Regions from separate parts of the Pedococcus sp. P2_E4 genome, predicted to be linked through region 2. Evidence: predicted binding sites of a transcription regulator. Region 2 holds the regulator's gene; each other region holds the start of a gene.
The links. The regulator LexA, encoded in region 2, represses DNA repair genes until DNA is damaged. The targets are predictions, from matches to a motif close to TCGAACANNTGTTCGA.

Region 1: the regulator LexA is predicted to act here: its motif matches at 2,117-2,132, upstream of AC1DV7_RS06285 (LysM peptidoglycan-binding domain-containing protein).
Region 3: the regulator LexA is predicted to act here: its motif matches at 1,358-1,373, upstream of recA (recombinase RecA).

What each region holds. Positions count from the first base shown of each region.
Region 1 is NZ_JBFUEO010000008.1:95,734-100,294, forward strand. It holds gene AC1DV7_RS06265 (CpaE/TadZ family protein) at 1-250, opposite strand, end outside; gene AC1DV7_RS06270 (CpaB family protein) at 247-921, opposite strand; gene AC1DV7_RS06275 (helix-turn-helix domain-containing protein) at 1,211-1,438, shown strand; gene AC1DV7_RS06280 (hypothetical protein) at 1,454-2,014, opposite strand; gene AC1DV7_RS06285 (LysM peptidoglycan-binding domain-containing protein) at 2,140-2,946, shown strand; gene AC1DV7_RS06290 (Rv3235 family protein) at 2,943-3,473, shown strand; gene secA (preprotein translocase subunit SecA) at 3,576-4,561, opposite strand, start outside.
Region 2 is NZ_JBFUEO010000027.1:39,596-44,156, forward strand. It holds gene AC1DV7_RS13060 (class I SAM-dependent methyltransferase) at 1-204, opposite strand, end outside; gene AC1DV7_RS13065 (N-acetyltransferase family protein) at 252-773, shown strand; gene AC1DV7_RS13070 (DUF4259 domain-containing protein) at 849-1,265, shown strand; gene AC1DV7_RS13075 (hypothetical protein) at 1,336-1,545, shown strand; gene lexA (transcriptional repressor LexA) at 1,609-2,334, opposite strand; gene AC1DV7_RS13085 (LysM peptidoglycan-binding domain-containing protein) at 2,555-2,965, shown strand; gene AC1DV7_RS13090 (hypothetical protein) at 3,108-3,602, shown strand; gene AC1DV7_RS13095 (winged helix DNA-binding domain-containing protein) at 3,624-4,561, opposite strand, start outside.
Region 3 is NZ_JBFUEO010000016.1:39,150-43,710, forward strand. It holds gene AC1DV7_RS09815 (caspase, EACC1-associated type) at 1-890, opposite strand, end outside; gene AC1DV7_RS09820 (effector-associated constant component EACC1) at 900-1,274, opposite strand; gene recA (recombinase RecA) at 1,546-2,607, shown strand; gene AC1DV7_RS09830 (regulatory protein RecX) at 2,638-3,282, shown strand; gene AC1DV7_RS09835 (YceI family protein) at 3,342-3,995, opposite strand; gene miaB (tRNA (N6-isopentenyl adenosine(37)-C2)-methylthiotransferase MiaB) at 4,174-4,561, shown strand, end outside.

The DNA of each region.
Region 1 (4,561 bases), on a different contig from region 2:
CGTCGCCGGGCGTGGTGACCCCGGCCGTGCGCACCCCGTGGGCTGCCAGCTCGGCAAGCGCCGAGCGGTCCAGGGCCCGCAGGTCGGCCGACACCAGTGCGACGTCACCGACCCCGGCGGCGGCGGCCGAGATGAGGTCCGGCAGGTCCGCGCACCGGCGAGCCACGGCATACCCGGCCGTCGTGGCGAGCGCGGCGACGAGGCTCGCCTCGTGCGCACCGCCGACCGCGGTGATGACCCTGCGGGTCACCGTGAGCCCTGCAGCGAGGACCCCGCGACCGGCACGAGCGTCACGCGAGCACCACGGTCGACCTCGCCGATGACCTCCTTGATGCGCTCGGTCGGCGCCATCACCTGCACGGGCTGCTCACCGGCGGCGGAGCCGCCGAGGCCAGCGGAGCCCTGGGGCACGCCCGAGACCGAGACCCCCTCGAGAGCGAGCTCGGGACCGGCGAAGCCGGTCGAGCCGGCGGTGGCACCGCCTGCCGGGGTGTTGACGTAGACGTCGACGCGGGACCCGACCCGCAGGACCGTCGCCACTCCCGAGTCCACCATGAGCGTGAGGGCCTGCACGGAGACCTCGTCCTGGCTGCCGACGGCCGCTGCGGGGACCAGCTCGCCCTCGCGCACCTCGCGGACGACGAAACGATCGGACGCCAGCGGGGACCCCGCGGAGAGGTACCGCATGCCCTGGGCGCCCAGCTGGACGTCGACCCGGACGAGGTCGGCCTGCGTGAGCCGTTGCCCGGGCACGAGGGCCGCGCGCGCGGCATACATCGGCACCCGGTCGTCGAGGCGGGCGACCACCCACGATCCGAGCACGACGGACGCCAGGACGAGGACGACGCCGACCACCAGGCGCGCATCGCGCCAGCCGGGCCGTTTGAGTCGCGCGGCAGTGGGCACGGGCAGGTCGGACACGAGAAGGCCCCCTCAGGTCGTGGTTGGTGCCGGAATCCCCGACCGGCGCCGACAGCATGACGCGTTGGCTGAAGGCGGCGCTTGCTCAATCCACAGACCTGACCCGACCTGACCGGACCCGAGCCGACCTGCGCGCCATCCACAGGGAGAGGATGGGAACTCCCCCAAACGGCCGATGATGCGAGAATTCCGCCACCCACCCGACGCAGACCCACGATCATGGTAAACAATTGGTCAAGACAAGTTATGGTCGAGGTCAACCCCGATCGATGAGAAAGCAGGGGAACGCGTGTCGTCGAAGCGATTCATCCAGTTGTCCGAGGTGTCAGAGGTTCTCGACATCTCCTCCGCCCAGGCCTATGCGCTGGTGCGGTCCGGCGAGCTGCCAGCGATCAAGGTCGGGGGCCGTGGCCAGTGGCGGGTCGAGGTGACCGAGCTCGAGGGCTACATCCAGCGGATGTACTCCGAGACCAAGACCTTCGTCGCCGCCCACCCGTTCGGCCAGGGCGCCGACTGAGCAGTTTCCGCCACCTCAGGCCGGCCGGACCAGCACGACGCTGGCAGTCGGCACCACCCGCCGCCCCGTGACGTTCTCGGGGCGGCGCGGCATGTCCAGGGCGTGCTGGCTGACCTCGACGAAGTCCCGGCCGACCACGTCGATCGTCCCCGTGCACGACCCCCCGGACGCGTCGACCACGGTCACCGCAGCACGATCCCGGCTCAGCCCGCGCAGGGCGTAGCCGAAACCGAACCGCCGTCCGGGGGCCCCCTGGTCGGCGCCCCGTCCGAGCCCCACCACCCCGGTGACGGCTGCGAACGGGATGAGCACCGCCGCGAGGCGACCTGTAGGTGGACCGCCCAGGAGCAGCCAGCCGTCACCGGCGTCGGCGACCCGGTCCGTCACCCTGCTGCCGTCCACCAGCGAGACCGTGATCTCGCCCGATCCGACCGCGGCCGACAGCCGGTCGAGCAGCCCGATCGCGGCACGCTCGCGCCGGGTGCGGTCGGCCACCTCGGCGTCGAGCTCGCGCCGCACCTCGGCATCCCACCGTGACTCCAGGTCTGCGAACAGCTCGTCCCAGCGCGCACTCACCACGTCCCACCCTCCTCGGGGCCCGCGCCCCGTCCACCCCTGCCTCCGAGCCTCTTGCCGAAGCCTCTGCGCGCAGATAATGTCACCCGGACTCAAACGCAACCAAACACATGCTCAGGGGAGACATGGGGCAGCGAATCAGGGTGTGGGGTGTCACGGCGCTCGTGGGGACGGCGCCGACAGCTGCGGCGGGCCTGCTGGCCCACGCGGCGGTGCGGCAGTGGCGGGACGTCACGGGGCCGGTCCCGCCGCGGCTCGACGAGGCCGTCACCCTCGTCGCAACCGCCGCGGCGCTGGTCCTGTGCCTCTGGCTGACCGCGAGCATGGCACTCGCGGTGCTCGCCCACCTCCCGGGCCGCCTCGGGCAGCTGGCGGGCGGGGTGTCGAACGCCGTGGCGCCGGCCGTGACCCGTCGGCTGGCAGCCGTCCTCGTGGGAGCCGCCGTCGGGGGGTCCCTGCTGCCCGGCGCCGCCCTCGCCAGCGACGACCCGTACCCCGCCGCGGCCCGGGCCGTGATGGCATCCACCGCCGTCGCCCACGGTCCCGGCTTCGCCCTCACGTCCCGGCCCCAGCCGGTGGAGCGCCAGGGGCCGGGGTGGACGCCCACCCGCTCATCCCTCAGCTCCCAGCCGAGCCCGGAGCTGTTGACGGCGTCTCCCCGGGCCACCGACGGGAGCGCCATCGTCGTGCACCGCGGAGACACCCTGTGGGACCTGGTCCGCCGCCACCTCGGCCCCGGGGCGAGCGAGGCGGAGGTCGCACGGGCGTGGCCGCAGTGGCACGCGGCCAACCGCGGGACCATCGGCGACGACCCCGACTTGCTGCTGCCCGGCCAGGTCCTGCACGCGCCCGCCCCCGTCCTGCCCTCGCCCGCCGCCGAGCGCACGACGCCCGACCCGACGACGCCCGACCCGACGACGGCACCCCGATGAGCACCCCGGTCAGCGCGAGGCCGACCGCACTCGCGCCGCTGCGGATCATGCCCGCACCCCGGCACCGTCCCCCGGTGATCCAGGAGCCCGACCCGTGGACGCCCGAGGTCGTCAGCCGACCCGCCTACGTCCAGGACGCCCTGGCCGTGGACTTCGCCCAGGTGGTCGACGAGTTCGGTGTCCAGCCCACGAGTCGCCGCGAGCTGCCCGACCCGGTGCACTGGGCCGGCCACCTCGCGCAGGGCCTGGTCGAGGTCATGGCCGGCTCACGACCTGCCTCCCAGGTGCTCCGGTGGACCACCCCCGAGGTGTATGCCGTGGTCGCACGACGCGCATCGGTGTCCGGTCGCCGGGGCCGGCCCGCGACCCGGCGGGCGACCGTGCGCAGCGTCCGGGTGTGCGAGCCCGCCGACGGGGTGGCCGAGGCGTGCGCCGTCGTCGTCGACGGCTCTCGGGTCAGGGCACTCGCGCTGCGCCTCGTGGGGCTCGACGGACGCTGGGTGGTCGAGGCTCTGCAGGTGGGCTGAGCCCCTCGCGCCACGACGACGACGCGCCATCCCGCGCCACGACGACGACGGCGCCGCACCCCTCGCGGGGGCGGCGCCGTCAGGTGGCCTGCCGGGGGGTGGTCAGCCCTTGCCGTGGCACATCTTGAACTTCTTGCCGGATCCGCACGGGCAGGGGCCGTTGCGGGACGCCCCCCGGAGCTGCTCGATGCTGAGCTCGTCGTCCACGGAGCCGACGCTGTGCTGCTGCGCCTCGCCGGTCTCGCTCGGGGCGGAGTACTGCAGCTGCTGCGGACGGCGCACCGGCTGCTCCAGTCCCTTGGCGCGGAACGTCGGGTGCTGGTCGGTCGTCGGCACCTCCTCGGCCGGGGCCGCCGGCTGCGCGGCGGCAACCGCAGCCGGGACGTCGTCGCGACGCTCCTCGACCGGGGCGCTGTCGGCCGTCGGGTCGACACTCGAGAGGTTGGCCCCGGCGAGCATGTCGGAGACGCTCACGGGCTGGACCGTGGGGGCCGCCTCCGCCTGGTCGACGTCCACCTGGACGTTGAAGAGGTAGCCGACCGACTCCTCCTTGATGGACTCGTTCATCGCCTCGAAGAGCTGGAAGCCCTCGCGCTGGTACTCCACGAGCGGGTCGCGCTGGGCCATCGCCCGCAGGCCGATGCCCTCCTGGAGGTAGTCCATCTCGTAGAGGTGCTCGCGCCACTTGCGGTCCAGGACCGACAGCACGACCCGGCGCTCGACCTCGCGCATGACCTCGGCGCCGAGCTGCTCCTCACGGGCGTCGTACGCGTGGTGGGCGTCGGAGGTGATCTGCTCGCGCAGCTCGTCGGCGGTGAGCGAGCCACCGGCGGCCTCCTCGACCTCCTGCGGCGTCACGGAGACCGGGTACAGCGTCTTGAGCGCCGTCCACAACCGGTCCAGGTCCCAGTCGTCGTGGAAGCCCTCGGCGGTCTCGGCGTCGACGTAGCCGCTCACGACGTCGTTGATGAAGTGCCGGATCTGCTCGTGCAGGTCCTCACCCTCGAGGACGCGTCGGCGCTCGTCGTAGATGACGGTGCGCTGACGGTTGAGGACGTCGTCGTACTTGAGGACGTTCTTGCGGATCT
Region 2 (4,561 bases):
CGGGGTCGCGCTCCACACGCGGTCGGTCGAGGCGTACCGCTCGTCCCACAGCTCCTGGCGGTTCACCGGTCCGGTCGACGTCGAGCCGTGGTCGTGGCCGTGGCGGTCCTGGACCCGGTGCCCGTGCTCGTGGTCGTCGGGGTGCACCGGCCCGGGCTCAGTGGAGTCCGTGGCGCCGGTCGGGTGCGAACCCTCCGTGTCCATCCCCCTAGCATCGCCGATATGACGAGCACCGCCAGTGGGAGCGAGACATGAGCGCTGCGCCGGTCCGCGTGCGCGACGCCGCCCCCGAGGACCTGCCGGCGATGGCCACGATCTACGACGAGCAGGTCCGCACGTCGGTGGCGACGTTCGACACGGAGCCGCGCGGCGCGGCCTACCTCGGCGAGAAGCTCGCCCACGCAGGAGGCGGCGACATCGTCCTCGTGGCCCACGCTGGCGACGAGGTGCTCGGCTACGCCTTCTCGGGGCCGTTCCGTCCCCGGCCCGCCTACGACGGCACCAAGGAGGTGTCGGTCTACGTGGCCGCGACGGCCCGTGGCCGAGGTGTGGCGCGGGTCCTGTACGCCACCCTGCTGGAGCGGCTGGATGGGCTGGCGCACGTGCACACGCAGGTGGCCGTGATCGCCCTGCCCAACGACGCCAGCGAGGCCCTGCACCGGGCGTTCGGGTTCGAGCAGGTCGGCGTGCTGCGCGAGGTGGGTCGCAAGTTCGGCCGATGGGTGGACACCGCCTGGTACCAGAGGATGCCTCCTCCGTCCGGTCAGTCCTGAGGACACCACTGGCGTGTCGCGCTCTTGCGCGGCACTCTCGTGATGACGGCGTGCGGCAGACGACAAGGAGCAGTGATGGGCGCGACCGGACCCGGACCGTTCGACAACGACGACGCACTCGACTTCCTCGACGAGCTCGAGGACGCCGACCCAAGTGAACGCCGAGGACTCGTGGAGTCGGCGATGGGTCAGGTCGTGCGTTCCCAGGACTACATCGAGGCGCCGGTGATGTCCCAGGCGCTGGCCGCGGCGGTCCTCGTCTCGGCCTGCGACGACTTCGAGTCGGTGGCGGGGGAGAACAACGTGCCCGCCTGGGTGGACGACGAGCCCCTCGATGTCGACGACCGCCTCGAGGAGCTGGCGACCGCGCTGCTGCGCCGCGTCCTGGACCCCGACGACAACGAACTCTACGAGCTGTGGGCCGACGCCCGCGACGGCGGCGAGAGGTTCACGTCGCGGGTGACCCATTACCTGGATGCATTGGGGGAGTAGGCGCCCCGGGCGATCCGGCCGACCCGGGCGGTCCGGCCGACTCGGCCGAACCGCCGAGGGGTTGGACAAGATGTGGCTTCAGGTGGAGCGCGGCGTCGACCTCGTCCTGCCGCAGGTGCGCCGTGCACCTGGCGGCGGCCTCCATGAGGTCGGCGAGCAGCTCGATCTCGCTGCCGAGGGCGTGGTCGGTCAGCTCCGGGTCGGGCTGGGTCTCCATGTCGGCACAACGCGCGCCGCGGGCGGCCGTTATGGCCACGCGCGGCGCGGGGCGTGGATGTGACCGTTCGGCTGATCTGCCCTCGTCCGAACGGCCGATGGCCCGTGTCACGCCGACCTGGGGAGCTCAGACGCGGCGCAGGACCGCGGTGACCTTGCCGAGGATGGTCGCATGGTCTCCGTCGATGGGGTCGAAGGCCTCGTTGTGCGGCATCAGCCAGACCTTGCCGTCCTTGCGCTTGAACGTCTTGACGGTGGCCTCGTTGTCGAGCATGGCCGCGACGATGTCGCCGTTGTCTGCGGTCGGCTGCTGGCGGACGACCACCCAGTCCCCGTCGCAGATGGCCGCGTCGACCATGGAGTCACCCACGACGCGCAGCAGGAAGAGCTGGCCCTCGCCGACGATCTGCTTGGGCAGCGGGAAGACCTCCTCGACGGACTCCTCGGCCATGATCGGCACACCCGCAGCGATCCGGCCCAGGACGGGGACGTAGGACGCCTCGGGTCGGGCGTCGCCCGAGCCGGTCTCGTCGAAGGTGGCGCTGTCGTCGTCGGGAGCCGCGCCGCCTCGATAGCCCCGGGTGTCGGCCGGCGCGTCGGGCGACACGACCTCGATCGCGCGCGGCCGGTTGGGGTCGCGGCGCAGGAAGCCCTTGCGCTCGAGCGTCGAGAGCTGGTGGGCGACCGAGCTGGGGGAGGTGAGGCCGACGGCCTCGCCGATCTCGCGCAGGCTGGGCGGGTAGCCCCGGCGGTCGACCGAGTTGCGGATCACCTCGAGCACCCGTCGCTGCCGGACGGTGAGACCGTCGCCGCCGTCGCGGTCGGGCAGCTGCTTGACGTTGTCCTCGCTCATGGTGCTCCTCACTCTCGCGTCGGGTGCGCTGACGTGCGGTCGGACCCCACTGTCAGTGGCCTCTGGTGTGCTGTGAGGCATGAACACAGCCTACGGCGTTCGAACGCCTGTGCCAAACATGTGTTCGACGCGTGTCTTGATTCGTTCGAACATGCGTGCTAGAAATCAGTCACACAGTCTTTCGGACATCCGTTCGATCGGCCGGCAGATGGAGGATCCGATGAGTGCAGCAGTCGCCTGGGACGTCGCCCCCGCACCCCTGCGGGTGCCGGTCCGACCGGCTCGTCCGCGGTTGGTTGCCGTGCCGTGTGGACCGCAGGCGCAGGAGCAGGCGCCGGTTGCGCCCTCCACCTCGCTTCGGCTCACCAGGGCCGGCCGGCTCGCGATCACCGCGACCGTCGCGGCGGTGGTCCTCCTGCTCGCCATCACGATGTTCTCCGGCGGCGCGTCTGCGACCGTCATCGACCACTCCACGACGGTGACGTCCGGTCAGACGCTGTCCGACATCGCGGTGCGCGAGCTCCCGCAGCTCCCTGTCGCCGACGCGGTCGCGCGTCTCCAGGTCGCCAACGACCTCACGAGCTCCAACATCCACGCCGGCCAGACGCTGCTCATCCCCGCCATAGGCTGATCCGTCACCCGAGCAGCTGCTGAGCAGATGACGTCGGCGGACGCGTCGGCCGAATAGACGACTGGGCCGAAGGCCGCGTACGCCTGCGGTACTACGCGTTGTCCCCGATGTGCCCGTGGTTGAGCCCGAGGACTGTGGGTGCATGCACACCACACTTCGCACAGCGGCCACCGTTGCCGCAGCTGCCGGGCTGGCCCTCATCGGGGGAACGCCGGCCCTTGCCGACAGCGGCACCAGGACGTCGTTCACCGTCGACACCCAGTTCGTCGACGGACCCAGCGACATCGTCGCCGCGACCGGCCCGCTGGCGGTATGCACCCAGGTCTCCGACCTGGAGAACTTCGGCGAGCAGAAGTCCCACAACCAGATCGAGTTCTCGGGGGTCAAGGAGCTCACCTGCGGCACCGCCACGGTCACGGTGGGCTACCGCGCCTTTATCACGCTGCCGGCGCTGCAGACCGAGGTCGTTCCCGCCGGTGGCGGCTACAGGACGATCGGCGACTGGTGGGTCATCGCCTCGACCCTCCCCGGGGTCTCCTCCGGTGGCGGGAAGCTCACCGGCGACAACCGGACCTGCACGCTCGACGAGGGCTCTGTCGGCTGCATCACCGACTCGTTCCGCGGCGTCGTCTCCTGAGCGGTCGCGGCATCTGCCCCGTCAGCGGTCGGCGCGGCGCGGCCGTCGCGCCGGGTGGCCCAGCTCGCCACCCCAGAGGTGGGGCGTGCCCTCGTTCTCGACGTACGACAGGTCACGCCCCAGGAAGCGGGCCAGCCGCCCGGCGGCGAGCCCCACGTGCTCACGCCCCTCGGCGTCGACGCCGGGCGCCAGCCGCACCTCGACGTCGACCACGTCCGGGCGGACGGTACGCTTCCACAGCCCGACATTCGCGCGGTCCAGGACGACCCACGCCCAGAACGGATCGGTGTGCTCGGCATAGGGGTGGTCGGGCAGGGACGGGAAGTTCACCTGCGGATAGCTGAGCACGACCTCGTCATAGGTCGGGAACAGGTATGCCGCGGGCGCGGCCGAGCTGGTGCGGCGCACCTGCGCCGGGTCGAACCAGTGCGGGATGCCCTCGACCTCGACCTGCTCGAGGTCGTCACCGATCTCGGCCAGCGCGGCTTTCGTGTCGCTGATGGTGAGGGTGGCCCAGCGGGTGAAGTCCTTGATCGTCGTCGGACCGTGACCGGCGACGTAGCGCCGGACGAGCTCGACCACGGCCTCGTCGCGGGTGCGCGTCGGCGTCGGCGCGATGACCTCGTCGACGAGGGCGTAGGAGTGGTGGACGCCCTTCATCGGCCCGGAGCAGACCAGGCCCTGGAGCTCGGCGACCAGCAGGAGGTGACCCAGCTGCTCGCCCGGCTTGATCGGCGAGCGGCGGTCGACGAAGGCCTCGCCGAGCTCGGGTCGGGTGCGGAACTGCTTGTCCTGCAGCAGGGTGCAGAGCAGGTCGATCCCGTCCGACATGCGTCGCCGCTCGTCGAGCCCCAGCTGTCGGTGCCTGGCCGCCATGCTCGACAGGACCCTGGGGGAGGTCAGCTCGAGGATCCACCGCAGGTCCTCGGGGGCGACGAAGTGCCACGTGGGTCGCAGGA
Region 3 (4,561 bases), on a different contig from region 2:
ACCCCGGGGTCGGGGCTCGCCAGCCGGGCCCGCAGCTCGCCGACGGCGCCGAGCCGGGTGTACATGTTGCCGTCCTGCACGGCTGCCTGCAGGTCTGCGGGCAGCGGGATGGGCCGGATGCGCTTGCGGCGGCTGCGAGCCACGTAGAGCTCACCCTGCAGCTCGATGTCCCGGCTGGGGGTCTGGTTGGGGTTCTGCGCCCGCACCTGGTCGAACACGTAGTCGTAGAGCTCGTTCAGCGAGACCAGGCCGTCCTCGTCACGGTCTGCGGCCCCCGTGCTGAGGCCCTCCACCAGGGCCGTCGTGAAGACGGAGGGCTGCCGCTGGTCGGCCGTCGCGAGTGCGCTGCCCTCGAAGGCGTACTCCATCGCGCTGGACGCGGTGATCACGGCCCGTCCCCGGCCGCCACCGAGCTTGCCGGCCGGGAAGCTGTCGAGCACGTTGGCCGGCCCCGCGGCCCGGACCGCGACGCCCTCGCCGAAGGCCCCGCCGTAGCAGCAGTCGAGGAAGAGCACGATGCTGCGCGCCCGCGAGCCCCGCATGCAGCGCTGCACGAAGTCTGCGGACACGGCGGTGGAGGCGAGCCGGTCCGGCCGGGTGTTGGTGGCCGCGAAGAACAGCTCGCCCGAGTCGCTCTTGAGGCCGTGCCCGGAGAAGTGCAGCAGCAGGAGGTCGTCCGGCCGACCCTCGGCGAAGAGGTCCTCGACGTGGGCCTGGACCGTGTGCGAGGGCGAGTTGTGCACGACCTGCACCTGGAAGCCACCGATGTCGGGGTCGCCGAGGACGGCGGCGAGAGCCTCGGCGTCGGCGGCCGGCGCCTGCAACCGGCCCAGCCCGGTGTGCTCGAACTCGTCGCTCGCGACGATCAGGGCGGTCCGCCGGCCGTCCACCACGACCCCCTAGCCGGCGTGCCGGGTGAGGAACATCGAGACCAGCCGGTCGCGCTCGGCGGTGCTGGCCCCGGACAGCTCGAGCACGTCGCCGTCGACCTCGACCTTGATGCTGCGGGGGCTCTCGTGCCCCCGGTCGACCCAGGCGCGCACCGCGGTGACCAGAGCGGTCAGCCCACCGGAGCCGAGCAGGGCCACGGACAGGGTGCTCACCGTGGTGGCGTCGAGACCCCTCGAACCCGGGGGAGCGGGCTGTGCGGGTCCCTGCCGGACGTCGGTGAGGTCGAGCTGGCGCAGCTCGTCGCGCAGTTGACGGCTCAGCTGGTCGAGGCGGGCGTCGTCGGCTCCGCCCTCGGCCAGGGTGAGGTGAACTCTGGGCTCCATCGCCCGCCCCTCTCGGTCCATCCCTGCACCGGAAATGCTACTGCCGGGGGACCCGGCGTGTCGTGCCCCGCGTTGCGCGGAGATCGAACAGGTGTTCGGTAGTGTGGTCCACAGGTGGAAACCCGACAGGACCTCCGTCCACAGATGCCCTTCGGCGTCCGGACGGCTGTCGGTGGCCACACCTAGCGTCTGACCCGACAAGCAGATCAGCTGCCCCAGGGTCGAAGGCAGGCGCGCCCGACTCGAAGCGAAAGAAGGAACGGTGGCCAAAATGGCTGGAGCGAACACACCCACTGTGGACCAGAAGGCAAAGTCCCTCGACAGCGTGATGGGGCAGATCGAGAAGTCGTTCGGCAAGGGCGCCGTCATGCGCCTCGGCGACGACGTCCGTCCGCCCATCGACGTGATCCCCACCGGGTCGATCGCGCTCGACGTGGCGCTCGGCATCGGCGGGCTCCCGCGTGGCCGGGTCGTCGAGATCTACGGCCCGGAGTCCTCGGGCAAGACGACGGTTGCGCTGCACGCCGTGGCCAGCGCCCAGCGCGCCGGCGGCATCGCCGCGTTCATCGACGCCGAGCACGCGCTCGACCCCGACTACGCCAAGAAGCTCGGGGTCGACACCGACGCGCTGCTCGTCAGCCAGCCCGACACGGGCGAGCAGGCGCTCGAGATCGCCGACATGCTGATCCGTTCCGGAGCCATCGACATCATCGTCATCGACTCGGTCGCCGCCCTGGTGCCCCGGGCCGAGATCGAGGGCGAGATGGGTGACAGCCACGTCGGTCTGCAGGCGCGCCTCATGTCACAGGCGCTGCGCAAGCTCACCGGTGCCCTCAACAACACGGGCACGACGGCCATCTTCATCAACCAGCTCCGCGAGAAGATCGGCGTCATGTTCGGCTCGCCCGAGACGACCACGGGTGGCAAGGCGCTGAAGTTCTACGCCTCCGTGCGCCTGGACGTGCGTCGCATCGAGACCCTCAAGGACGGCAGCGACCCCGTGGGCAACCGCACCAGGGTCAAGGTCGTCAAGAACAAGGTGGCTCCGCCGTTCAAGCAGGCCGAGTTCGACATCCTCTACGGCCAGGGCATCTCCCGCGAGGGTGGGCTCATCGACATGGGGGTGGAGCAGGGCTTCGTCCGCAAGGCCGGCGCCTGGTACACCTACGACGGCGACCAGCTCGGGCAGGGCAAGGAGAATGCCCGGCAGTTCCTCAAGGACAACCCCGACCTCGGCAACGAGATCGAGAAGAAGATCAAGGAAAAGCTCGGCATCGGTCCCCAGGTCGACAAGCCGGCCGACGCGGTCCCTGAGGTGCCGGTCGAGTTCTGAGCACAGCTCGAGCGACCTCTCTGATCACGCATGACTGATCGACACGACGCGGCCAGGGCTGCCTTCGAGGCGGCCTTGGCCGCGACGTCGTCACCCGATCCGCAGCCCGGGTCAGGGGGCTCGGCACGCCCGCGCGCGTGGCAGCCCATCCCCGGTGACCCCGAGAGTGACCCCAAGACGCGCGACCACGAGCCCGACGCGTATGACGTCGCTCGCCAGATCGTGCTGCGCCAGCTCGCGATGTCGCCCAAGAGCCGCAAGCAGCTGCGCGACAAGCTGCGCCAGCGCAACTGCCCCGACGAGGTGGCCGAGGCGGTGCTCGACCGGATGACCGAGCTCGGCCTGGTCGACGACGAGGCGTATGCCGGCATGCTGGTGCGTTCCCAACAGGCCGGTCGCGGCCTGGCCAAGCGCGCCCTGGCCCGCGAGCTGCACACCAAGGGGGTCGACGACGAGACCGCCCGGGCCACGCTCGAGTCCATCGACCCCGACGCAGAGCGTGAGCAGGCCGAGCGGTTGGTCGCCAAGCGGCTCAAGGCGATGCACGGTCTCGAGCCGGTGGTGCAGACCCGGCGCCTGGCCGGCATGCTCGCCCGCAAGGGCTACCCGGCCGACCTGGCGATGGCGGTCATCCGGGCCGCGATCGCGGACGCCCCCGAGCACCAGCGCGACTGAGCCCGCCCCGGGGTTGGGACGGGCTCAGGATGCTGCGGTGCGCCAATGGGCGCGAGGGCTCAGCCCTGGGCGATGGCCGAGATGTCGAACTCGAGCTTGACCTTCTCGCTCACCAGGACGCCACCGGTCTCGAGGGCGGCGTTGAAGGCCAGGCCCCAGTCGGAGCGGTTGATGGTGACGCCACCCTCGAAGCCGATCCGCAGGTTGCCGTAGGGGTCCTTGGCGGAGCCGGTCTGCTCGAACGGCACGGTCACGGAGCGCGTGACGTCGTTGATCGTCAGGTCGCCGGTGATGTCCCAGTCGGTCCCGTTCTGCGAGACCGCGGACGACACGAAGGTGATGGTCGGGTACGCCGCGACGTCGAAGAAGTCCCCGGTCTTGAGGTGACCGTCGCGCTGCTCGTTGCCCGTGGTGACGCTGGCCGCCTGGATCGTCACGATGACCGACGAGTTGGCCGGGTTGACGGTGTCGACGTGCGCGGTGCCCTCGAACTCGGCGAAGGTGCCGCGCACGGTGGTGACCATCGCGTGGCGGGCCGAGAAGCCGAGGTGGCTGTGGCTGGCGTCGATGACGTAGTCGCCCGCGATGTCGGACACGGCGTGGGTCGCCGCGTCGAAGTCGCGCTCGAGCAGCGCCGTGCCGACACCCGACGGGGCGGGAGCGATGGCGGGGGAGGCCGGGGCGGAGGTGCTGCGGCGGCTGAAGAGACCCATGGGGTGCGTCCTTTGGTGGTGGGGATGTTGGTTGAAGTTTCAACTAAAAGATGTCACGGATCATTCCCGCCGTCAAATCGGGTGGCTCCGCGGCCTGCAGGACGGGCCAACCACGCCAGGCAGGCACGGCCGAGCCCGGCACCGGGGGGAGGGCGGACCACGTACCCTTGGCGGTGCCATGAAGACCGCGACCACGCCCGCCGCCACCGCCACCGCCGCCCCCGGCTCCGCCATCGGCAGCACGACCGGCCCCGCCATCGCCGGCAAGACGTATGACGTCCGCACCCACGGGTGCCAGATGAACGTCCACGACTCCGAGCGCCTGGCTGGCCTGCTCGAGACCGCGGGTTACGTGGACGTGAACAGCCTGCCGGCGCAGGTCCGCCCCGAGGCCGCCGACGTGGTCGTGTTCAACACCTGCGCGGTCCGGGAGAACGCCGACAACAAGCTGTACGGCAACCTCGGCCAGCTGCGCCCGGCCAAGACGAAGAACCCGGACATGCAGATCGCCGTGGGTGGCTGCATGGCCCAGAAGGACCGGTCGACCATCGTCGCGCGGGCGCCGT